Regions from separate parts of the Luteimonas sp. MC1825 genome, predicted to be linked through region 2. Evidence: riboswitches for the same ligand, from Rfam matches in the RefSeq annotation. Region 2 holds a riboswitch; the other holds the start of a gene.
What was found. A riboswitch is a leader RNA that binds a small molecule or an ion and turns the genes downstream of it on or off. The one in region 2 is predicted to bind cobalamin.
Positions count from the first base shown of each region.

Region 1 (11,906 bases), 430 kb from region 2:
GGCAGTCTGGAAACCATGCCTGCGCCTGTCAACCGCAGCCCGGCCACCGCGGTTGACGGCTGGCTTGCGCGCATGGGCCGCAGCCTGTGGGCGCCGCGCTGCCTCGTCTGCGGCGAGCTGGCCAACGGCCGGCGCGACCTGTGCCAGCCCTGTGCCGCCGCGCTGCCGTGGAACCGCCTGGCCTGCCCGCGCTGCGCGGCGCCTGGCCCACCGGCCGCGCCCTGCGCCGCCTGCCTCCGCCAGCCACCCCCGCTCGATGCCGCCCACGCCGCGTTCGTCTACGCCTTCCCCCTCGACCGGCTGCTGCCGCGCTTCAAGTTCCACCGCGACCTTGCCGCGGGCCGGCTGCTGTCGGCGGCGATGGCCGGCGCGTTCGCATCGCTGCCACGTCCCGATGCGCTGCTGCCGATCCCGCTGCACCGCGCGCGCCTGCGCGAACGCGGCTACGACCAGGCGCTGGAGCTGGCACGGCCGCTGGGGCGCGCGTTGGCGCTGCCGCTGTGCGACGGCCTGCTGCTGCGCGCGCGTGCCACCACGCCGCAGTCGCGGCTGCATGCCGACGAACGCCGGCGCAACCTGCGTGGCGCATTCGCGGCGCAGCCGTCGGGCGGCGCGCTGCCGCGGCACGTCGCCCTGGTGGACGACGTCATGACCACCGGTGCCACCCTGCATGCCGCCGCGATCGCCCTGCGCCGGGCCGGCGTGGCCCGGGTCGACGCCTGGGTCGCGGCCCGGGTGCCGTGAGCGCCGCGCGCCGGGTGCCGCACCTAGGGGGACCGGTTCGGATCGATCAGCGTTTCGCCGATCGCCGATGACCCGGCGCTGGCCACCGTGTGCAGCGCGGAGGTCTGGCGCTCGATCATCCGCCGCACCCGGGGCGCCCCCGGCCCCTGGTGCAGCGCACGCAGGTGTTCGGGAATGGTCGCGTCGTCGTGGGTGAGGCGACTGTTGTGGCGGATGTACTCCAGCCAGGTGGATGTCTCGTAGCGCTCGATCCACACCTGCGGATCGGCGAGATCGCGCAGCACCCGCCAGTTGCGGGCGCCGTCGCGGCGGCGGATGCGGCGGCGTTCGGCCATTGCACCGAGGAACTCCAGCACGTCCTGTTCGCGGATCACGTACTCGATGGTGATCACCACCGGACCGGTACGCGGCTGCACCGGGACCGCGGTGGCGGGCTCCTGCCAGCGGCGCAAAGGATCGAGGTTGAGTTCGGTCAGTTTCGCCAGTGGCAGCCAGCGGCCAAGCGCCGCACAGGCGAGCATGGCCACCGCCGCGCCGAGCAGCGCCGTGCGCACGTCGTCGCGCGCGGCCACGGAACCCCACAGCCAGCTGCCGGTCGCCATGCCGCCGAACGCCGCCATCTGGTACAGCGACAGCGCGCGCGCCACGACCCAGCGCGGGGTGGACAGCTGCACCGTGACGTTGAAGGTCGACATGGCCAGCACCCACGCCGCACCGCCAAGCAGCAGCGCCGCCATGGTCAGCGGCAGCCACGTGCTCATCGCCGCACCTGCCGCGGCCACCGCGAAGGCAACGCAGGCACAACCGACCAGCGACTCGGTTGTCAGGCGCTGGCGCAGGTGCGCACTGCCCATCGCGCCGGCGATCGCACCCACGCCGAACGCACCGAGCAGCAGGCCATAGGTCAGCGGGCCGCCGGCGACCAGGTCCCTGGCCACCAGCGGCATCAGTGCCATGACCGCGCTGGCGCCGACGCCGAACACGGCGCTGCGCACCAGCACGGTGCGGATGGCGGGTGACATCGCGACATAGCGGATGCCCGCGGCGATCGCCACGCCCAGGGTTTCCCGCGGCAGCAGGCGTGGCTCGGCGGGCCGGCGCCAGCGCGCCAGCACCACGATCAGCGCGATGTAGCTGACGGCATTCACCGCGAATGCCGCGGCGGCACCGGCGGCGGCGACGATCGCGCCGCCGAGCGCCGGCCCCACGCTGCGCGCGATGTTGAAGCCCATGCTGTTGAGGGCCACCGCGCCCGGCAGTTCCACGCGCGGCACCATGTCGCCGACCGACGCCTGCCAGGCCGGCGCGTTGAACGCCGCGCCGCAGCCGATCAGGAAGGTGAACAGCAGCAGCAGCCACGGCGTGATCAGCCCCGACCAGGTGCACAGCGCCAGCGCCACCGACACCAGCAGCATGAACAGCTGCGCGCCCAGCATCATCTTGCGCCTGTCGAGGCTGTCGGCCATGGCGCCGGCCACCAGCGAGAACAGCATCACCGGCAGCGCGATCGAAGCCTGCACCAGCGCGACCATGTCGGCCGACTCCGCGATCGAGATCATCAGCCACGACGCGCCGACCGACTGGATCATGCCGCCGAAGTTGGACGAGGCGCTGGCCAGCCAGACCTTGCGGAATACCGGATAGCGCATGGCCGACAGCGCCGACGGGCGCTGCACGGGATCGGGTGGCGGCGGCGGAGCGGGCGCGCGTTCCACGACGCTCAGCCCGGGCGCCGCAACGCGAAGTCCGCGGCAATGCCCGCGAACACCGCCATGCCCACCCAGTGGTTGTGCAGGAACGCGCGGAAGCAGGGCTCGCGCTGGCGATGGCGGGCAATCCAGAACTCGTACGCCACCAGCAACAGGCCGACGCCCAGCCCCGCCCAATAGAACCGGCCCAGCCCCGCCTGCCGTCCGACCAGGGCCAGCGCCGAGAACTCCAGCGCGTACAGCACGCCCTGCGCCACCAGGTCGAGGTCACCGAACAGGATCGCGGTCGACTTCGAGCCCACCTTGATGTCGTCGTCGCGGTCGACCATCGCGTACCAGGTGTCGTAGGCGGTCGACCAGAAGATGTTGGCGACGTACAGCACCCAGGCCACCGCCGGCACTTCGCCCTGCACCGCGGCGAACGCCATCGGGATGCCCCAGCCGAAGGACATGCCCAGGTACACCTGCGGCAGGTGCGTGTGGCGCTTGAGATAGGGGTAGGTCGCCGCCAGGAACAGCCCCACCCCGCTGAGCAGGATGGTCAGGCGGTTCATCGTCAGCACCAGCGCGAACGCGACGAGCATCAGCACCGCGAACAGTGCAAGCGCCTCGCGCCCGGAAACCGCGCCGGTCGCCATCGGCCGCCCACGCGTGCGCTCGACATGCGGGTCCAGCCAGCGGTCGGCGTAGTCGTTGACCACGCAGCCGGCCGCGCGTGTCAGCCATACGCCGGCGCTGAACACCACCAGCGTCCACAGCGGCGGCACGCCCTCGGCGGCGATCCACAGCGCCCACCATGTCGGCCACAGCAACAGCAGCCAGCCGATCGGGCGGTCGGCGCGCATCAGCCGCCAGTACAGGCCCAGGCGCGTGCGCCAGCCGGGCGTGGTGGCGGGTTGCGGGTCGAAGCGTTCGTAGGACATGGCGGGCATGGTACCGCCGGGTGCCGATGCGACGGCGCTGGCTCCGTCACCGGGGCGTTCCGGCCGGGCGCTCGCTTCGCGCGGCGCGATAGTGGAAAATGCCGCACTGCGCGCCTGTAGCTCAGCTGGATAGAGTAGTGGCTTCCGAAGCCATTGGTCGGGGGTTCGAATCCCTCCAGGCGCACCATTCGCGGCATCCCCGGCCTTCGCACGGGCCCCACGCGCGAGCACCATGCAGCCGCGTCACGCCGGCGTTGCAACCTTGCCGAGCCCGGATTCGATCAGCCCGCGGGCAAGCCTGGCCCAGGCGCTGGTCGAGTAGCGCGCGTACTTTGGCTCATGGCGCATCAGGCGGCGGATCACGATGCCGCGATAGATGTTGTGGGTGAGATAGAGCACGGTGCGCGCGGTGTCTTCCGGCATGCCCGACGCACACAAGGCCCGCAGCCACTCGCCCTCGATCGGCAGGCGGAACCTGCGCGAGACCAGTTGCACCTGCCTGCGCAGCTCCGGCTCGTAGTCGCCGAGCCCCATCATGGTGATCGAGATCGCGAAGGTCGGGCCGAGATAGAACTGTTCCGAATCCTTGACCAGCGCCGCGAACACATCGCTGCCCGGCCTGATCGCGCCGACCAGGCGCATGCTGCCGGCATGCGAATCCTCGTACGCGCGGCGCACCGCCGCGATCACCAGGCTCTGCTTGGTGGGGAAATGATGGGTCTGCGCGCCCTTCGACACGCCGGCCGCGATGGCCACCTCGTTGACGCGGAAGCCGGCATAGCCCTTGCTGGTCAGCTCGTTGACCGCCGCCACGAGGATCCGGCTGCGCGTCTCGTCACGGCGTTGCGCCTGCGTGCGTCGCTGCGGCGGCGTGGGCCGGGGTTTGGCACCATCCGGCGCCACTGTCTTGGGCATAGCATCCTGCCTGCACGAAAGAGCACAACCGCATCCACGGTAGCGCGGGCCCCGGCGCTGCGGCAATGGCATGGGCTCTGTTCTATAATCCGGCCCAGCTGTGGCCGCCCGCCACGCGCGAAAGGTGCTCCGTGCGCAATTACGACCTCGATTTCCTGAAGAAATTCTCCCTGGTGCTGCTCTTCCTGACCCTGGTCACCTTCGGCCTGATGGTGGGATCGTACTTCCTGCACCACAGCCTCGAGGTGGACGTCGACCCGTCCATTTCCAAGCGCACCGCGGAGCGCATCGCGCCGATCAGCGCCGTGTATGCCGGCTCGACCGGTGCCGCCGCACAGGCCGCGGCCTCGGCCGCCGCGGCTGCCGCCGCCACCGCGCAGGTCGCCTACGGCGGCACGCTCGACGGCGCGGTGATCAACCAGAACCTGTGCGCCGGCTGCCACGGCTCCGGTGCCGGTGGCGCGCCCAAGCTGGAGCGTGCGGCCTGGGCGGCGCGCATCGCCCAGGGTGCCGACATGCTGCATCGCCACGCCATCGAGGGCTTCACCGGCAACGCCGGCATGATGCCCGCCAAGGGTGGCAACCCGGCGCTGACCGACGAACAGGTCATCGCCACCGTGGACTGGATGGTCGCGAACCTCGAGTAAGCGGGACCCGCCTGCCAACAACGCCGCCTCCGGGCGGCGTTGTCGTTTCCGCCCCACCACGATCGTTCGATCACCCCGCCGGAGTCGCCATGCGCAGCCTGTCCAAGTCCCTTCCCTGCGCGCTGTTCGCCGCGGTCCTGCTGGCGACCGCCGCCGGATGCGGCAGCATCGCGCCGCGCCCCGCGTCCACCGACGCGGCCAGCGTACTGGTCACACCGCCGGCGGACTGGCGGGTGCATGACGGCCAGCGGATCCGCATCGCCGCGCCACTGATGGTCAGTGGCAACCATCGCCTGGCGCGCAACGGTGAGGTCGTGGTGGCCTTCGATGGCCGCCTGTACGCGCCCACCGAAGTCGCCACGCCGGGCGTGGACGCGAAGGCACTGGCCGCCGGCAACCGCCGCCGCAGCCTGGTGCTGGCCCTGGGCGAGACGGCGCAGGTGGCGCCTGCCGACTGGCGCGCCGGCGGCATCGTCGATGGCGTCGAAGGCACCCTGCGCGTCGGCGAGCACGGCCCGCGGCTGGAGGTCGCGGCGTTGCCGGCGCTGCGTCCGGCGCCGCGCCCCGCGCCGCCGCCGCGGGCCGGCGAGCTGCGCCTGGCCAGCCTCAACCTCGAGAACCTGTTCAATGGCGACGGCGCGGGCGGCGGCTTCCCGACCGCGCGCGGCGCGCGCACCCCCGGCGAATACCTGGCGCAGCAGGCGCGCCTGGTAGCTGCGCTAGCCGCGCTGGACGCGGACATCGTCGCGGTGCTGGAAGTCGAGAACGACGGCTACGACGCGCGCTCCAGCCTCGCCCAGCTGGTCGCCGCCCTCGACCCGGGCGGCGCGCGCTGGCGCTTCGTCGATGCCGGCGAAGGCCCGGGCAGCGACCCGATCCGCGTCGGCCTGCTGTACCGCGCCGACCGCGTGCGCCCGATGGGCGCGCCGGCCACGCGCGCCGAGGGTCCGTTCGCGACACTCAGCCGCGCGCCGCTGGCGCAGGCCTTCCGCGCCGGCGACGGCCCCGCGTTCGTGGTCGTGGCCAACCACTTCAAGTCCAAGGGCTGCCGCGACGCCAGCGCCGGCGATGCCGACCAGGGCGACGGCCAGTCGTGCTGGAACGCGACCCGCCGCGCCTCGGGGGCGCAGCTGCGCGACTGGCTGGCGGGCGATCCCACCGGCAGCGGCAGCACGCTGGTCGCGGTGCTCGGCGACCTCAATGCCTACGCGATGGAGGAGCCGGTGCGCGACTTCATCGCCGCCGGCTGGCAGGACGCCTTCGCCGCCAGCGGCCGCGCGCCCGCCAGCCCGGCGTACACCTATGTCTATGACGCCCAGGCCGGCCGCCTCGACCATGCCCTGCTGAGCCCGGCGCTGGCCGCGCGCCTGCTGTCCGCCTCCGCGTGGCACAGCAATGCCGACGAAGCAGACAACGCCGCCGAACAGGCCATCAATGGCGGCGAACAGGCAGTCAAACCATGGCGAAGCTCGGATCACGACCCGGTGGTCGTCGACCTGCGCCTGCGCACGCCCTGAGCGCCAGGACCTATCATTCCCCCATGACCAGCCCCCTGCCCGCGTTCCCCGATGCCTCCGGCGCCCTGCTGCTGCCGGGCCCTGCGGGTGCGCTCGAGGTGGCCGTCGACATTCCCGAAGACGACGTCGACCGGGTGCCGGCGGTGGCCGTGGTCTGCCACCCGCTGCCCACCGAGGGCGGCAGTATGCACAACAAGGTGGTGACCATGGCGGCGCGCGCCTTGCGCGAGCTGGGCGTGACCACGGTGCGCTTCAATTTCCGCGGCATCGGCCAGTCCGCCGGCGCGTTCGACCAGGGCGACGGCGAGCGCGACGACCTGCGCGCGGTGGCCGGCTGGGTCCGCGCGCAGCGCCCGGCCGACCAGCTGTGGCTGGCGGGCTTCAGCTTCGGTGCCTACGTGAGCCTCGCCGTGGCGGCCGAACTGCGGCCGGCGATGCTGGTCTCGATCGCGCCGCCAGTCGGCCGCAGCTGGAACTTCGACGCCATCACCCTGCCGACCATGCCGTGGCTGGTGGTGCAGGGCGAGGCCGACGAGATCGTCGATCCGCATGCGGTCTATGCCTGGCTGGCCAAGCGCAAGGCCAAGGCCGAGCTGGTGCGCATGCCCGACACCTCGCACTTCTTCCATCGCAAGCTGATCGACCTGCGCGGCGCGATCAAGAGTGGCGTGCGGCGCCACCTGCCGGGCGGCAATGACTGACGGCGGCGGCGGGATGTCGCCGTCGCAGGCCTACCGCGAAGGCGTGGAACGCGGCGACTGGAGCCATGACCCGGCCCAGCAGCCGGCACTCGCGGCGCTCGACCGCGTCCATGCGGCGCTGCTCGCGCGGCGGCGCGGCACCCTGCTCACGCGGCTGCTCGGCGCCGGCGAGCGCGCGCCCCGGGGCCTCTACCTCTGGGGCGGCGTGGGCCGCGGCAAGACCTTCCTGGTCGACCAGTTCTACGAGCACCTGCCGCTGCCGGTCGCCAAGCTCGACGCCGGCGCGCGGGGCGGCAACGGCAAGCGCCGCACCCACTTCCACCGCTTCATGCGCGTGGTCCACCAGCGCCTGCGCGAGCATTCCGGCGAACGCGATCCGCTGGCCACGATCGTGGCCGAATGGCGGCGCTCGCTGCGCGTGCTGGTGCTGGACGAGTTCTTCGTCAGCGACATCGGCGACGCCATGCTGCTGGCGCGCGTGCTGGAGCGGATGTTCGCCGAAGGCATCGTGCTGGTGACGACCTCCAACATCGCGCCCGCGGGGCTGTACGCCGACGGCCTGCAGCGCGCGCGCTTCCTGCCGGCGATCGCGCTGCTCGAGCAGCACTGCGACGTGCTGGAGCTGGTCAGCGACACCGACTACCGCCTGCGCGAACTGACCCGCTCACCGGTCTACCGCACGCCGCTCGACGACGGCGGCGACGCCTGGCTGGAGACGCGCTGGCACGCGCTCGGCGGCGACGATGCCCACCGCGACGGCTCGATCGAACTCGAGGGCCGCAAGATCGCCACCCGCGCGCGCTGCAAGGGCATGGTTTGGTTCGACTTCGCCGCGCTGTGCGAGGGTCCGCGCGCGGCCGCCGACTACATCGAGATCGCGCGCGAGTTCCACACCGTGCTGCTCGGCGGCATCCCGCGCATGGACGGCACGCGCGACGACGCCGCGCGCCGCTTCGTCACGCTGGTCGACGAGCTGTACGACCGCAACGTCAACCTGGTGTGCACCGCCGCGGCGGCACCGCCTGCGCTGTACGCCGGCGAGCGCCTGCGCGGTGCGTTCGAGCGCACCGCATCGCGGCTGGTGGAGATGCGCAGCGCCGAGTACCTCGCGCGCGAGCACCGCGACTAGGCCACGACATATTGTATTGACCTCCCTCATCGACCCCACTATGTTGTGCCGGTCGGTTCCCGCGGCCTGCGCCACGGGATGAAAAGGGAAGCCGGTGCGGCGCGCGTTCTTCGAACGTGTGCCAAGGCCGGCACTGCCCCGCAGCGGTAGGTGGAAACGAAGTCGCGACATGCACTGGGGCACGCGCCCCGGGAAGCAGCGGCAAGTAGGTGGCGACGGACCTCCGTCGCCGTGTCCACGAGTCCGAAGACCTGCCGACAGCCGCGCGAAGCACGCCGCGCGGTGCCGGCCGTGGAATCTCCGGGGGGAGATGGCCGGTGACGCAGCTCCGCCCATCCGCCCGCGCGGGTGCGTCGCGGCCGTTGCGACACCGACACCGGACCCTTGGCGACGCCAGGCCTCCGGCCGCCGCCCGAGGGAGCGATGGCCAGGTGCGCCACTTTGTACAAGGCGAACGCCATGACCGAACACGACCACTCCGGCGCCGCGCCCGCGGCACCGGCCGGCAGCCCCGACGGCTTCCTGCTCACCCCGCCGCCCACCGCCACCACGATGCGCGTACTCAAGCGCAACGGCACCGACGAGGCGGTGGACCTCAACAAGATCGTGCGTGCGGTCCAGCGCTGTGCCGACGGCCTGCATGCGGTCGACCCGATGCGCGTCGCCACGCGCACCATCTCCGGCCTGTACGACGGCGCCAGCACCCGCGAACTCGACGAACTGTCGATCCGCACCGCGGCCATGCTGACCGCGGAAGAGCCCGAGTACAGCCGCCTCGCCGCGCGCCTGCTGGCCGGCGTGATCGCCAAGGAGGTCGCCGGCCAGGAGATCCACGCGTTCTCGCAGTCGGTCGCACGCGGCCACGAACTCGGCCTGATCAACGCGCGCCTGCTCGGCTTCGTGCAGGCCAACGCGCGCAAGCTCAACGACGCGATCGATGCGTCGCTGGACCTGCGCTTCGACTACTTCGGCCTGCGCACTCTGTACGACCGCTACCTGCTGCGCCACCCGCACACGCGCAAGGTGGTCGAAACGCCGCAGCAGTTCTTCCTGCGCATCGCCTGCGCGCTCAGCGAGGACGTACCCGAGGCCCTTGCGCTGTACCGGCGCATGGGCCGCCTCGACTACCTGCCTTCGTCGCCCACCCTGTTCAACGCCGGCACCACCCATGAGCAGCTGTCGTCATGCTTCCTGCTCGACTCGCCGAAGGATTCCCTGGAGTCGATCTACCGCAAGTACGGCGAGATCGCGCAGCTCTCCAAGTTCAGCGGCGGCATCGGCGTGAGCTTCACCCGCGTGCGCTCGCGCGGCTCGCTGATCACCTCCACCAACGGCCACTCCAACGGCATCGTGCCGTGGCTGAAGACGCTGGATTCGTCGGTGGCCGCGGTCAACCAGGGCGGCAAGCGCAAGGGCGCGGCCTGCGTGTACCTGGAGCCGTGGCATGCCGACGTCGAGGAGTTCCTGGAACTGCGCGACAACACCGGCGACGACGCGCGGCGCACCCACAACCTCAACCTGGCGAACTGGATCCCGGACCTGTTCATGCGCCGCGTGGAGGCGGATGCCGACTGGTCACTGTTCGATCCGCGCGTGGTGCCCGACTTCACCGACCTCCATGGCGACGCGTTCGATCGCGCCTACGCGCAGGCCGAGGCCGACGGCAAGGCGGTGCGCACGCTGAAGGCGCGCGAGCTGTACGCGCGCATGATGCGCACGCTGGCGCAGACCGGCAACGGCTGGATGACGTTCAAGGACGCGTGCAACCGCGCCAGCAACCAGACCGCGCGGGCCGGCAACGTCATCCATCTGTCCAACCTGTGCACCGAGATCCTCGAGGTCACATCCGACAGCGAGACCGCGGTCTGCAACCTGGGTTCGATCAACCTTGCACACCATCTGGAGGCCGATGCCGGGCACGGCCCGCGCTTCGATTTCGACAGGCTCGGCGAGACCGTTCGCCTCGCGGTGCGCCAGCTCGACCGGGTGATCGATCTCAACTTCTATCCGATCGACTCCGCGCGCAGCGGCAACCTGCGCTGGCGGCCGGTCGGGCTGGGCGTGATGGGCCTGCAGGACGTGTTCTTCCAGCTGCGCCTGCCGTTCGACGGCGACGAGGCGCGCGCGCTGTCGGCGCGCATCGCCGAAGCGATCTATTTCCACGCGCTTGAAGCGTCCTGCGAACTTGCGATCGAACGCGGCCGCCACCCGGCGTTCGCCGACACCCGCGCCGCTGCCGGGGACCTGCAGTTCGACGCCTGGGGCGTGGTCCCGGCCGACACCGCGCGCTGGGACGCGCTGCGCGCGCGCATCCGCGAGCACGGCCTGCGCAACTCGCTGCTGATCGCCATTGCGCCGACCGCCACCATCGCCTCGATCGCCGGCTGCTACGAATGCGTGGAGCCGCAGGTGTCCAACCTGTTCAAGCGCGAGACGCTGTCCGGCGACTTCCTGCAGGTCAACCGCCACCTGGTGCTGGAACTCAAGAAGCTCGGCCTGTGGACGCCGGAGGTGCGCGACGCGATCAAGCGCGCCGAGGGTTCGGTGCAGGGCCTGGCACAGGTGCCGGAGGCGCTGCGCGCGATCTACCGCACCGCCTGGGAAGTGCCGATGCGTTCGCTGATCGACATGGCCGCCGACCGCGGCGCGTTCATCGACCAGTCCGCGTCGCTCAACCTGTTCATGGAAAGCCCGTCGATCGGCGCGATGTCGTCGATGTACATGCATGCCTGGAAGCGCGGCATCAAGACCACGTACTACCTGCGCTCGCGGCCGGCCACGAAGATCGCCAAGGCGACGCTGGCTGGCATGGACGCGGAGGCGCCGGCCCCGCGGGAGTACGCACCGGCCGAGGCGGTGGCCTGCTCGCTGGAGAACCCGGAGAGCTGCGAGGCCTGCCAGTAGGCCGTGCAGACGCGACTCCGCAAGCCCGCCCGTATCCCGAGGAACACCATGATGTCCACGCGCCACCCCCGGCTGCTGCTCGACCCCGGCTTCGAACTCACCCTTCGGCCGATGCGCTACCCGCGCTTCTACGAGATGTACCGCGACGCGATCCGCAACACCTGGACGGTGGAGGAGGTCGACTTCTCGCTCGACACCACCGACCTCAAGACCAGGGTCGGCCCCGCCGAGCGCCATCTGATCGAGCGCCTGATCGCGTTCTTCGCGACCGGCGATTCCATCGTGTCCAACAACCTGGTGCTCAACCTCTACCAGCACATCAACGCGCCGGAAGCGCGCATGTACCTGTCGCGGCAGCTGTACGAGGAGGCCCTGCACGTGCAGTTCTACCTCACCCTGCTCGACACCTACCTGCCCGATCCCGCCGACCGCACGCGTGCCTTCGCCGCGGTCGAGAACATCCCCTCGATCCGCCGCAAGGCCGAGTTCTGCTTCAAGTGGATCGATTCGCTGCAGGGCGTCACCCGCATCGAGACCCGCGCGCAGCGCCGCCAGTTCCTGCTCAACATGGTCTGCTTCGCCGGCTGCATCGAAGGCCTGTTCTTCTTCGGCGCGTTCGCCTACGTGTACTACCTGCGCTCGCGCGGGCTGCTGCACGGCCTGGCCAGCGGCACCAACTGGGTGTTCCGCGACGAGAGCTGCCACATGGCATTCGCG
Region 1 covers NZ_CP061714.1:2,879,366-2,891,271, forward strand. The annotation lists gene IDM46_RS13360 (ComF family protein) at 16-744, shown strand; gene IDM46_RS13365 (MFS transporter) at 768-2,459, opposite strand; gene ubiA (4-hydroxybenzoate octaprenyltransferase) at 2,465-3,376, opposite strand; tRNA gene IDM46_RS13375 (tRNA-Arg) at 3,487-3,563, shown strand; gene IDM46_RS13380 (TetR/AcrR family transcriptional regulator) at 3,620-4,291, opposite strand; gene IDM46_RS13385 (c-type cytochrome) at 4,423-4,938, shown strand; gene IDM46_RS13390 (ExeM/NucH family extracellular endonuclease) at 5,028-6,455, shown strand; gene IDM46_RS13395 (alpha/beta fold hydrolase) at 6,479-7,156, shown strand; gene zapE (cell division protein ZapE) at 7,170-8,285, shown strand; cobalamin riboswitch at 8,322-8,559, shown strand; gene IDM46_RS13405 (ribonucleoside-diphosphate reductase subunit alpha) at 8,745-11,189, shown strand; gene IDM46_RS13410 (ribonucleotide-diphosphate reductase subunit beta) at 11,241-11,906, shown strand, end outside.
Region 1: it holds a riboswitch for cobalamin, as region 2 does, so the genes downstream of both, IDM46_RS13405 (ribonucleoside-diphosphate reductase subunit alpha) here and btuB (TonB-dependent vitamin B12 receptor) in region 2, are expected to answer to the same signal.

Region 2 (11,906 bases):
CGGTGGTGTGCGCGGCGTCGTACGAGGCGCGCGTGTTCGGCGTGCGCTCGGCGATGCCCGCGGTGCGCGCCGAGCGGCTGTGCCCGGACGCGGTGTTCGTGCCACCGGATTTCGCGCGCTACAAGGCGGTCTCAAGGCAGGTGCGGGAGATCTTCCTGCGCCATACCGACCTCGTGCAGCCGCTGTCGCTGGACGAGGCCTACCTGGACGTGACCGCGCCCAAGGTCGCCTCGCCCAGCGCCACCGAATCGGCGCGCATGATCCGCGCCGCGATCCGCGACGAGACCGCGCTCACCGCGTCGGCCGGCATCGCGCCCAACAAGTTCCTGGCCAAGATCGCCTCGGACTGGAACAAGCCCGACGGCCAGTTCGTGATCCGGCCGTCGCAGGTCGACGCGTTCCTCGCTCCGTTGCCGGTGGGGCGTATCCCTGGCGTCGGCAAGGTGATGGAGGCGAAGCTGGCCGCGATCGGCGTGGCCACGATGGGCGACCTGCGCGGGTTCGCGGTCGAGGAGTTGCAGGCGCGCTTCGGAAGCTTCGGCGCCAGCCTGCACCGGCGTGCGCACGGCATCGACGAGCGTCCGGTTGAGCCCAACCAGCCGGTGCAGTCGATCTCCGCGGAAGACACCTTCGCCACCGACCTGCCGTTGGCGGAGATCGAGCCCGCGATCCGCGCGCTGGCCGCGAAGGCCTGGGCGGCGAGTCGCAAGACGGAGCGCGTGGGGCGCACGGTGGTGCTGAAGCTCAAGACCGCGCAGTTCCGCATCCTGACGCGCAGCTACACGCCGGAGTCGCCCCCGGCCACCGAGGCGGAATTCGCGGCGTTCGCGCTTGCCCTGAGGGAGCGCGTCGACCTGCCCGGGTCGACACGCTACCGGTTGGTCGGCGTAGGCCTCGGCGGATTCCGCGAACCCGGGGAACTGCCGCTGCAGGCGGTCCTGTTCAATCCGCGCTGAGTTCGCCGCGCGGCGGCCGCGGGCGCAGGTCCAGCCACAGGCTGTAGGCGGCGGTCAGCGCCGGCAGGAGGTTCTGCAGCACGCCCACCGCGTCCTGCTTTTCGGAGAACAGGAAGTACGACAGCGTCATCGCGCTGCCGCACAGGCTGATGATCCAGAAGCTGCGCGGCACGACCGCGCGGCCGGCCTGCCGCGAGGCCGCGAACTGCACCAGCCAGCGCGCGCCGAACAGCATGGCGCCGGCCAGGCCGATCAGCTTCCATGGCGTCACCACGACGCCGGTCCACGCCAGCGCGGCAATGGTCTCGTTCATGGCATCACTCCCGTGTCCTGCGTCGCGCGTTCGTCGGCCACGGCGCAGGCGCCGCGCCGCAGCAGCCAGAGCACCCCGCGCAGGTCGCTGATGCCGACCAGCGCGCGCCCGAGGTTGTCGTACTTGCTGTTGCCGTGCAGGCGCGGGCGGTGGCCCACCGGAACGCTGAGGGTGCGCCAGCCGGCCCGCTGCATCAGCGCCGGCAGGTAGCGATGCATGTGGTCGAACGCCGGCAGGTCCAGGAACGCATCGCGCGCGAACAGCTTGATGCCGCAGCCGGTGTCCGGGGTCGCGTCGTGCAGCAGCCGCGCGCGGATCGCGTTGGCAATGCGCGAGGCCACGCGTTTGCTCGTGGAATCCTCGCGCTTCACGCGCCAGCCAGCGAACAGGCGCACGTCGTCGCCGGCGGTGGCACGCGCCTGCAGCAAGCGCGGCAGGTCGGCGGGATCGTTCTGGCCATCGCCGTCGAGCGTCGCCACCCACGGCGCGCGCGCCGCCCTCACGCCGGTGCGCAACGCTGCGCTCTGGCCGCTGCGCACGCGGTGGCGCAGCACGCGCAGGTGCGGGCGCGTGGCCGCGCATCGTGCCAGCGCGGCGTCGGTGCCGTCGTCGGAGGCATCGTCGACGCAGATGACCTCGTAGCTGTCGACGGCCGCGGCAAGCGCCGCATCGATCTCGTCGAGCAGCACCGGCAGGTTGGCGGCCTCATTGAACGCCGGTACCACCACGCTGAGCTCGGGGGCCCACGGGCCGTGGGTGGGCGGCAGGTTCATGGTCATGCGATGCACTCCGCAAAGACGTCGTGGCGCTGGTCGTAAGACATGGTGCGTACCTGGAGCAGGCCGAGGACTGAATGGAACAGGTCGTCGTGGCTGGCCGGTGCGCGTGCCCGGCGGGCCAGGCATGCGCGGTCGAAATGCCGCGCCGCCGCCATGCCCGGCGACAGCCAGGCCACCATGGGCACCTTCTTCTGCGTGTCCGGGGCGATGGCGTAGGGCAGGCCGTGCAGGTACAGCCCGTTCTCGCCCAGGGATTCGCCATGGTCTGATATGTACAGCAACGCGCTGTCGCGGTCGTGACGGCGCGCGAGCAGGGCGATGGTATCGGCCAGCATGTCGTCGGTGGCGAGCACCGCGTTGTCGTAGCTGTTCACCACCTGCTCGCGGCTGCAGTGGCCGAGGTCGTCGCTGTCGCAGGTCGGCACGAACCGGCGAAGCCGCTCCGGCACGCGGCGGTGGTAGGCAGGACCGTGGGTGCCGACCTGGTGCAGCACGATCACCTGGTCGCCGGGCCAGCGGTCGATGGCGGCATCAAGCCCGGACAGCAGGATGTCGTCGTGGCATTCGTGCGCGCCGCAGCCCCCCGGGGACGTGTCCTGCATCGCCTCGTACGCAAGGCCGGTGCACACGCCCTTGCAGCCGGACTGGTTGTCGCGCCAGATGGTGTGCACGCCGGCGTGCTCGAGCACGTGCAGCAGGGATTCGGAATTCGCCAGCCGTGCCTTGTCGTAGCCCTCGCGGCCGTCCGGCGAGAACATGCATGGCAGAGACACCTCCGTGCTGGTGCCGCAGGCGGTCACGTCGATGAAGTTGATCGCGTCGGACGCAGCCAGCCTCGGCGTGGTCTGCCGCGCATAGCCGTTCAATCCCCAGTTCTGTGCACGCACGGTCTCGCCGATGACCAGCACCAGCAGGCGTGACCGCGCGTCGGGCGGGCGCACCGCGAGCGTCGCATCGCCGCCAAGCACGCGACGCGGGCTGTGCATGGCGCCATCGCCGCCGGCGATGGTGGCCGCCGCGACCACCAGGTTGCCGGGCGTGATCAGGTGCCGCAGTTCGCGGTTGTTGCGCATCAGTGCCGACAGGTCCTGGAACCCGCCGAGGGCGGCGCCCGCGGCGAGCACCGCCAGCGCCAGCAGCCAGCCCAGGCGGGCCACGCCCGCGCGCGCCAGCGTGCGCCGCCGCAGGCGGATGCGGGACAGCACCAGCATGGGCAGCCCGGCATGCAGTACCAGCGAAGGCAGCAGGCCCCAGGACAGCAGTTCGCCGGCCTCGCGCGCGTCGGTCTGCAGCACGTTGCGCACCATGTCGGTGTCGAAATACGTGCCGTAGTTGCGCGCGTAGTGGTTGGCCGCGGCGCCCGCCACGAGCAGCAGGGCCAGCACCGGCTTCGCCAGAGGGCCATGCAGCAGCACGCAGAACAGGAACGCCTGCAGCGCGAACACCAGCACCAGCAGGCAGGCCGCCGCGAGCGCCCCGGACGCGCCCGCCAGCGCCCCGGTCGCGAACACCGCATGCCAGAACGGCCCGTTGCAGGCCAGCACGAAGTACAGGCTGGCCCACAGCGCCAGGGTTTCCACCGTCATCGCCGGCCGCCAGGCGCCCAGCCGACCAATCAGATCGATGGGGTGTCGACGCGGCAGTGCGGCAACGCTCACGCCGCGCGCTCCGCCGGCGTGGGCCACAACGCGGCCACCGCCACGGCGACCGCCCAGCACAGCGCCGCCGCCCACAGGTCGTGCGACAGGAAGTGCGCGCCGCGCAGCTGCTGGTCGACGCCGAAGACCAGGCCGACCACCGCGCCGATGGCGAGCCCTGCGCGACGGCCGGCCGGGGTCGTTGCCGAAAACGCCAGTGCGAGCCATGCGTATCCGGCGCCGGCATGGCCGGCAGGGAAGCAGGCGCCGCCGCCGTCGCCGGGGAGGGCGCCGCCGCCGTAGCGCACGAGGTCCCACGGACAATGGACGGCGGTAACCTGCTTCAGCGTGGCCAGCAGCGTCGCGGCTGCCAGCACCGACAAGGCGAGCCTCCCCAGGCGCTGGCGATGCGGCCGCAGCGCGGCCACGGCGTACGTCGCCAGCCACGCCACGACCACGGCCACCCACGCGAGCCTGCACGCCAGCGCGCCGCCATCGTGCAGCAGCCCGCGCGCGATGGCATCGTCACGCAGCGCCCAGCGCTGGCCCTCCCACGCGAACAGCGCATCGGCGAGCACGGTATCCAGCGCGGTCTGCCGCGCGGCGATCGCAAGCACCGCCGGCAGCAGCGCCCACGGCAGGAGCGCCCAGCCGCTGTATGCGCGGAAGGCGCCACGCGCGCCGGCGGCCGGCAAGGACAGGGTGGAGAGTTCGGGACGCATCGCGGAGACCGGGTGGAGGTGCGGCGATGATCGTGGCGCGCTTGTCGGAGAGGCGTGGGAGCAGTGTTCGCGCTTTGTTAATTGCCGTCGCGGAAGAACGGCGGCACCTGGCAGTGCGGTGTGATCGCGGTGCCGGGCACCAGCCACCAGTCCTGGCGGCTGGCGCGGCCCATCGGCAGGGCGCGGCTGCGGTCCACGCAGGGGCCGAGCGCATCGGCGGGCAGCCACAGCCAGCGCCGCTCCGGCGCTCCGGCGATCCACGCGGCGGCCTCGCGCCACTGCAGGTGCCAGGGCTGGCGATAGCCGAATTCGGCGACGGGGCGCACGGCCTGCAGCAGGTGCTGTTCGCGCCACGCCACTGCGCCGAGCTCGCCGTCCGCGCCGAGGTGCGCGTCCACCCGCCGCATCAGCGCGCGCCCGGAACTCGAGGCATCCAGCGCCGGCGCCAGCACCAGTCCGTAGGTCGTCCACAGCAGCGCCGTGAACAGCACGAGTGCCAGCGCGATGCGGCGCCCGCGGAACACCGCGGCGAGCAGCAGGGCGCCGGCACCGAGCACCCCCAGCGCCCACAGCAGCGTGCGCATGTCCGGCGCCGCGATGCCGCGCGTCGTGGCGACGCGCGCGGCCCACGTGGCATCCGCCAGGCCGCTCGCCGCCGCGCCAAGGCACAGTGCCGCGACCAGCAGCAGCCAGCCACGCAGCAGCCGGCGCACGCCGGTGCGGCGCAGCAGCGCCGGCAGCAGCGGGGCCGCGGCCAGGCACAGGGCCGGCAGTGCCGGGAACACGTACACCTCGCGCTTGCCGGGGCTGAGCGAGAAGAACAGCAGCACCAGCGCCGCCCAGCCCAGCAGCAGCACGTAGCGCGGATCGCCGCGGCGCAGCCGCCGCCACCACGCCGGCAGCAGCCACGGCAGGAGCAGCGCGCCGGGCAGCCACAGCGTGGCGATGGTCTGCGCGTAGTACCAGGGCGGCTGCACGTGGTGCCAGGCGTTGACGTAGCGCTCGCCGGTCTGGCGGAAGAGCAGTTCGTGCGCGTAGGCCTGCAATGCCGGATCCGGGTGGCGCAGCAACGCCAGGCCGAGCGGCGCAAGCCAGACCGCCACGCCGGCCACGAAGGCCGCGACCGCGAGCGCGGAATCGCCCGCGACGCGCGCGGCGGGCAGGCGAGGCTGGCCACGCCGGACCCACAGCCACGGCAGCAGCACCAGCAGCGGCAGGAAGCCCACGCCCTTGGTCACGGTGCCCAGGCCCGCGGCGAACATGCCTGCGGCGAGCCAGCGCCGTTCGCGCCCGTACAGCAGGTGGCGCAGCAGGGCGCACAGCGACAGCGTGGTCAGCGCCACCAGCACCATGTCGATCTGCGCACGCTTTGCCTGCAGGCCGAACTGCAGGCACACGAACAGCGCGCCCACCGCCCACGGCGCTTGCCGCCGCGACCACAGCCGTGCGGCGGCGTCGCGCACCAGAACCAGCGTCGCCAGCGCCGCAAGCAACGATGGCAGCAGGAACGCCACCCGCCAGTCGCGCACAAGCGTCCAGCTCGCGGCCTGCATCCACATGAACACCGGCGGCTTCTCGGCGTAGGCCTCGCGGCCGCGGCGCGGCACCAGCCAGTCGCCGCTGTCCACCATGGCGCGTGCCGCCAGCACGAACCTCGGCTCGTCCGGTGGCGACGGGTCACGCAGGCCCAGACCCGCGGCCAGCGCGAACAACAACAGCAGCGCCAGCGGCCAGGTGCGCGTGGAACTCGGGACGGGAGGGAATGGCGGCATGGCGCGGATGCTACCGCCGACACGTGGGAGAATCGTCGGAATCCCGGCGTTCCGACGTCGTTCCGACGTCGCGGCGCGCAGCCTCGCGTGATTTCCGGAGCTCCGCATGCACCTGCTGGTCGTGGAGGACAACCGCGCCCTGGTCGCCAACCTCTTCGATTATTTCGAAGCGCGCGGCCACGTGCTCGACGCGGCGCCCGACGGCCCCACCGGGCTGCACCTGGCCGGCCACCACGCCTACGACGCCATCGTCCTGGACTGGATGCTGCCGCGCCTGGACGGCCCGGAGGTGCTGCGCCGCCTGCGCGAGGCGGGCAGCGATGTGCCGGTGCTGATGCTGACCGCGCGCGACGAGCTGCCCGACAAGATCATCGGCTTCCGCGCCGGTGCCGATGACTACCTGACCAAGCCGTTCGCGTTGCCCGAACTCGAGGTGCGCCTGGAGGCGCTGGTGACGCGCGCCACCGGCCGCGGGCGCAAGCGCGTGCTCGAGGTCGCCGACCTCAGGCTCGACCTGTCCACGCTGGAGGCCACCCGCGGCGGACGCGTGCTGCACCTGTATCCGGCCTGCCGCAAACTGCTGGAAGAGCTGATGCGCGCCAGCCCCGCGGCGGTGACCCGCGACCGCCTGGCACATGTGCTCTGGGGCGATGATCCGCCCGATGGCGACATGCTGCGCTCGCATGTCTACGAGCTGCGGCGCAGCGTCGACGAACCGTTCGCGCGCAAGCTGATCCATACCCTGCCGCGCGTCGGCTACCGCATCGCCGAGCTCGCCCCCGAGGGTGGCGAGGGATGACGGTGCGCCGCAGCCTGCGCAGTCGCCTGACGTGGTCACTGGTCGCCTACGGCCTGCTGCTGTCGCTGGCGGTCATGGTGCATGGCCTGGTGGTCAACGAACACGCCGAAGCGCTGGTGTGGAAATCCCTGCTGGAAGCCGAGTTCGACCATTTCCTGGCGCGCAGCGCGGACCCGGGCTACCGCTGGATCGACACCGACACGCTGGCGCTGTACGAAGCCCCGGCCAGGCCGCTGCCGCCAGAGCTGGCGGCGCTCGGGCCAGGCGTGCACGACGAAGTGGACCTGGCAGGCGGCAAGCACGTGCTGATGGTGCGTGACCTCGCCGGGCGGCGGCTGGCACTGGCGCTGGACATCACCGACCTGGAGCGACGCGAACGCGAGCTGGGCATGAGCATGCTGGCGTCCGCGCTGCTGGTGGCGCTGCTGCTCGGGTTGTTCGCGGCCTGGGGCGCGGGGCGGCTGGTGGGTCCGCTGGCGGACGTTGCCGGGCAGATCGCGCGGCTGCGCCCGGGTCGTGCCGAGTCACGCGTCACGGTGCCGGATGCGGCGACCAGCGAGATCGAGGTGATCGCCGAGGCGGTCAACGGCTACCTCGCCCGCAACGCCGAGTTCGTCGAACGCGAGCGTGCGTTCATCGACAGTGCCAGCCACGAGCTGCGCACGCCGATCTCGGTGATCGGCGGTGCGGCCGAACTCGCGTTGGCGCAGCCGGGCGTGCCGGCCAAGGCGCTGGAAAAGCTGCAGCGCATCCACCGCACCACGCGCGACATGGAGCAGCTGGTGTCGCTGCTGCTGGTGCTGGCCAAGGAGCCGGCGCGGCTGGCCCACGCCAACGACCACATCGCGCTTGGCGAGCTGATGCCGGAGATCGTGGAGGATCACCGGCCGATGGCCGGGGCCAAAGGGCTGCAGCTGGATCTCGCGGTCGGACGGCCATGCGAGCTGCTGGCGCCGGCGCCGGTGGTGCAGGCGGCGATCGGCAACCTGCTGCGCAACGCGGTGGAGAACAGCGGCGACGGCGTGATCCACGTGCGGCTGCTGCCGGGCGCGGTGGTCGAGATCGCCGATCCCGGGCAAGGCATGTCGCCGGAGGAAATCAGCGCTGTCTATGCGCGCGCCGCGCGCGGCGGCGGGCGCGATGGCGGCGGCATCGGCCTCGACCTGATCACCCGGTTGTGCGCGCACCTGGGCTGGGGGCTGGTGATCGAGTCGCGCCCGGGCGAGGGCACGACCGCGCGCCTGGACCTGGGCGCGTCGCGGGTCCCGTCCGGCGCGGTGTAGGCTTCGGTGCTGCGTCGGCCCCCCAACCGGCGAGGTGCCCGACATGCCATTCGCCTGGCCACTGGTGCTGTTCGACCTCGATGGCACCCTGGTCGACAGCGCCGCCGACATCGCCGAAGCGGTGAACCGCACGCTCGATGAGCTGGGCCATCCGCGCCAACCGGAAGCACTGGTGCGCAGCTGGATAGGCCTGGGCACGCGCGTGCTGATGGACAGCGCGCTGCAGCACGTCGGCAGCGACATGCCGGTGGACGCCGCGCTGCCGCGGCTGATGCGCCATTACGGCGATTGCCTGCTGCTGCAGGCGCGCCTGTATCCGCGCACCGTGGAGACCCTGGATGCCCTGCACGCCGATGGCGTGGCGATGGCGATCTGCACCAACAAGCCCGAGCGCTACGTGCGCCCGCTGCTCGAGGCGATGGGCATCGCCCACCGCTTCGACGGCGTCGTCGGCGGCGACACGCTGCCCGAGCGCAAGCCGCATGCGATGCCGCTGCTGCACCTGGCGGCGCAGCACGGCCGGCGCGTGGACGAATGCCTGATGGTCGGCGACTCCGAGGCCGATGCCGGCGCCGCGCACGCCGCCGGCATGGACCTGGTGCTGCTGCGCCACGGCTACCCGCGCGATTTCAACCTGGAGCGCGCGGGCGCGGTGGCGGTGCTGGACGGGCTGGAGGGGTTGCTCGCGCTTCGCGGCTGACGGCAACCCCGCGCAACCCCGCGGTCAGAGCCGCTGCTGGTAGCGCAACGTCAGCCCGTACTCGCGCCCCGGCTGGTTGAACCAGGCGATGGTTTCGTATTCACGGTCGAACACGTTGGCCACCCGCGCCTGCAGCGTCCACTCGCTGCCGATCGCGTACTCCACGCGCAGGTCGAGCGTGCCGTAGCCGGCGAGGCGCACGGTATTGGCCGCATCGTCATGGCGCGCGCCGTTGCCAAAGCCGCTCATGCCGATGCGGAACGCGCCCAGCGCCCGGTCGATGTCGACGCGCGCGGTGTTGCGCGAGCGCCGCGGCAGCACGTTGCCGTGGTTGCTGCCGGCGCTGCGGTTGCGCGGGTCGATGTGGCTGAGCTCGGCGTTGAGGTCCCAGCCTGCCAGCGACATGAAGCCGGTCAGCTCGGCACCGCGGATGCGGGCCTCGTCCACGTTCACCAGTGCGAACGCGATGTCGTAGCCGATGAGCTCGTCGATGTCGGTCTGGAACGCGTTGGCGGTCCAGTTCCAGCCGGTGCCGAACTGCGCGAGCCCGAGGTTCACCGTCTGCGACTCCTCCGGCTCGAGGTCCGGGTTGCCCCAGCCGCCGGGGTAGTAGAGGTCGTTGAAGGTCGGCACCTTGAAGCCGGTGCCGGCGCTGGCGGTGAAGCGCATGCCGTTGCCGAACTTCAGGCCGTAGCCGACGCTGCCGGTGGCGTGGCCGCCGAACTGCTGGTTGTCGTCGTGGCGCAGGCTGGCTTCGTAGCTGTGCGCGCCGCTGCCGCCCTGGTACGCCAGGAACAGCCCGGCGTTGTCGCGGCTGTCGACGGTGAACCCGGTGCTGCCGGTCACCCGGTCGCGCATCCAGTCGACGCCGGCGCTGAGGAGGTGCGTTTCGGCCAGGCTGAAGTCGCCCTGCACCGACGCGGTGTCGCGGCGGGTGTCGAAGGTGCTGGCGAAGCTGCGCTTATCGCTGGCGTGGTCGAAGAAGTGGCTCTCGGCCTGGTCGTCGGCGCGGCCGATGCGCACGTTGACGTCGGTGCGCGCGTCCGGGCGCCAGCCGAGGCGGGCGCCGAACACCTGCTGGCGGTTGTCGGCCTCGTTGCCGCCGAACAGGGTGCCGTCGTATTCGTTGAAGGCGTCGGCGACCAGCGCGTGGCCTTCCAGCTCCACGGTTTCGCCGAAGCTGGTGCCGCCACGCAGGCTCAGCGACGCATTGCGGTAGCCGTCGCGGTCGGGCTCGTCGGCGTAGCAGCCCGCGCCCCAGCCGGCGGCGGTGCCGCGGCAGGAGTCGATGCCGTCGGTGCGCTGCCAGGCGCCCTGCGCCTGGAACCAGCCGCGCTCGCCGGTGTGGCCGATGCCGGCGCTGGCCTGGCGCAGGTGATGGCTGCCGATGCCGAGGCTGAGGTTGCTGCGCGTGCCCGCGCCGGCACGCCGCGTGAACACCTGGATCACCCCGCCGATGGCCTCGGAGCCGTACAGGCTCGAGCGCGGGCCGCGCACGATCTCGACGCGGTCGATCTGGTCGAGCGGCAGGTCCTGGAACGAGGCCATGCCGGCGGAGGCCGAGCCGATGCGCACGCCGTCCACCAGCACCAGCACGTGGTCGGACTCGGTGCCGCGCAGGAACAGCGACGACAGCTTCCCGGGGCCACCCTGGTTGGCGAGGTTGATGCCGGCGCGGCCGCGCAGCAGCTCCTGAAGCGAGGTCGCCTGGCTGCGCTCGATGGCGGCGCGGTCCAGCACCTGCACCGGGACGTTGCTGTCCTCGGCGTTGATCGCGGTGCGGGTGGCGGTGACCACGATGGTGTCGAGGTCGGTGGACTGGATGGCGCCGGCGGCGAACGCCGCGGGTGACAGGGCCAGGGCAACGGCAAGGGTGAGGATCCGGTGGTGCGGCTTCATGCGTGTCTCCATGCGTCGCGCACGCCCGCGCGACAGTGTCGTGGAGGTTGCGGGCAGGGAGCGGGGACGGAAGGAGACGTGGGGAGACACGGCGCACTGCCGCCGCAACGCCCTCCGCGTCACAACCAGTCGTCTTTCGGGCCGGTCTCCGGGCTCGCGGGCGGAGCGATGCAGCCGCTCCAGCCCCGGCGCCTTCCCGTGCGATGCACAGTGGCGGTTTGCCGGGGTGTTCCACGCTTACCGTTGCGGGGGCAGCGCCGGAGTGCTTCGCTCGCCGCAAGGGCGGGCGGAAGGTCACCGGCTTCCCGTTTCAACCGTTGGGGGAAGCCCCGCGGGTCACCAGAAAGTGCGCGCAGTCTACGGCATCGCGCCGTCGTCGTCCTGCATCATCGTGGTGGTCACCGGCCCTGCCGGCGGACGGTTGCGCGGCGGCGGCAACCCGGCGATGGCCTCCTCGGCGGCCGCCACCAGTTCCACGCGGCGCGCATCCGGCACGTCCTGCCAGTGGCAGTCGCACAGCGCGCCCTCGAGCGAATACAGCAGGTTGAGGCTCGGCTTGAAGCCGGCGCGCTTGATGCGCATGAAGGCGTCGAGTGGCCCTGCGGCCATGAGGTCCTCGGGGGTGCGCAGCCCGACCTGGCGCAGCCACGCGGCCGACTTGGGGCCGATGTTGCGCATCTTGAGCGGCGGTGGCGCGCTCATTGGCCTAAAGATTCCAGATACACGCCCGCGATCTCCTCGAGTCCCGTCTGGTCAACAACGTCGAAGCGACCGGGAACCGGACTGTCGAGGTCGAACACGCCGACCAGGGCGCCTGCGTGGAACAACGGCACCACCAGTTCCGAGCGCGATGCGGCGTCGCAGGCGATGTGGCCGGGGAACGCCTCCACGTCGTCGACGCGCTGGGTCTGCGCGGTGCGCGCCGCCGCGCCGCACACGCCGCGGTCGAGCGGGATGCGCACGCAGGCCGGCTGCCCCTGGAACGGGCCGACCACCAGTTCGGTGCCGTCGAAGAAATAGAACCCGACCCAGTTGAGGTCCGGCAG
Region 2 covers NZ_CP061714.1:395,619-407,524, forward strand. The annotation lists gene dinB (DNA polymerase IV) at 1-956, shown strand, start outside; gene IDM46_RS01860 (lipid-A-disaccharide synthase N-terminal domain-containing protein) at 943-1,269, opposite strand; gene IDM46_RS01865 (glycosyltransferase family 2 protein) at 1,266-2,042, opposite strand; gene IDM46_RS01870 (phosphoethanolamine--lipid A transferase) at 2,045-3,706, opposite strand; gene IDM46_RS01875 (phosphatase PAP2 family protein) at 3,703-4,407, opposite strand; gene IDM46_RS01880 (glycosyltransferase family 39 protein) at 4,485-6,179, opposite strand; gene IDM46_RS01885 (response regulator transcription factor) at 6,286-6,978, shown strand; gene IDM46_RS01890 (HAMP domain-containing sensor histidine kinase) at 6,975-8,261, shown strand; gene gph (phosphoglycolate phosphatase) at 8,305-8,961, shown strand; gene btuB (TonB-dependent vitamin B12 receptor) at 8,986-10,860, opposite strand; cobalamin riboswitch at 10,982-11,219, opposite strand; gene IDM46_RS01905 (TfoX/Sxy family protein) at 11,218-11,562, opposite strand; gene IDM46_RS01910 (GAF domain-containing protein) at 11,559-11,906, opposite strand, start outside.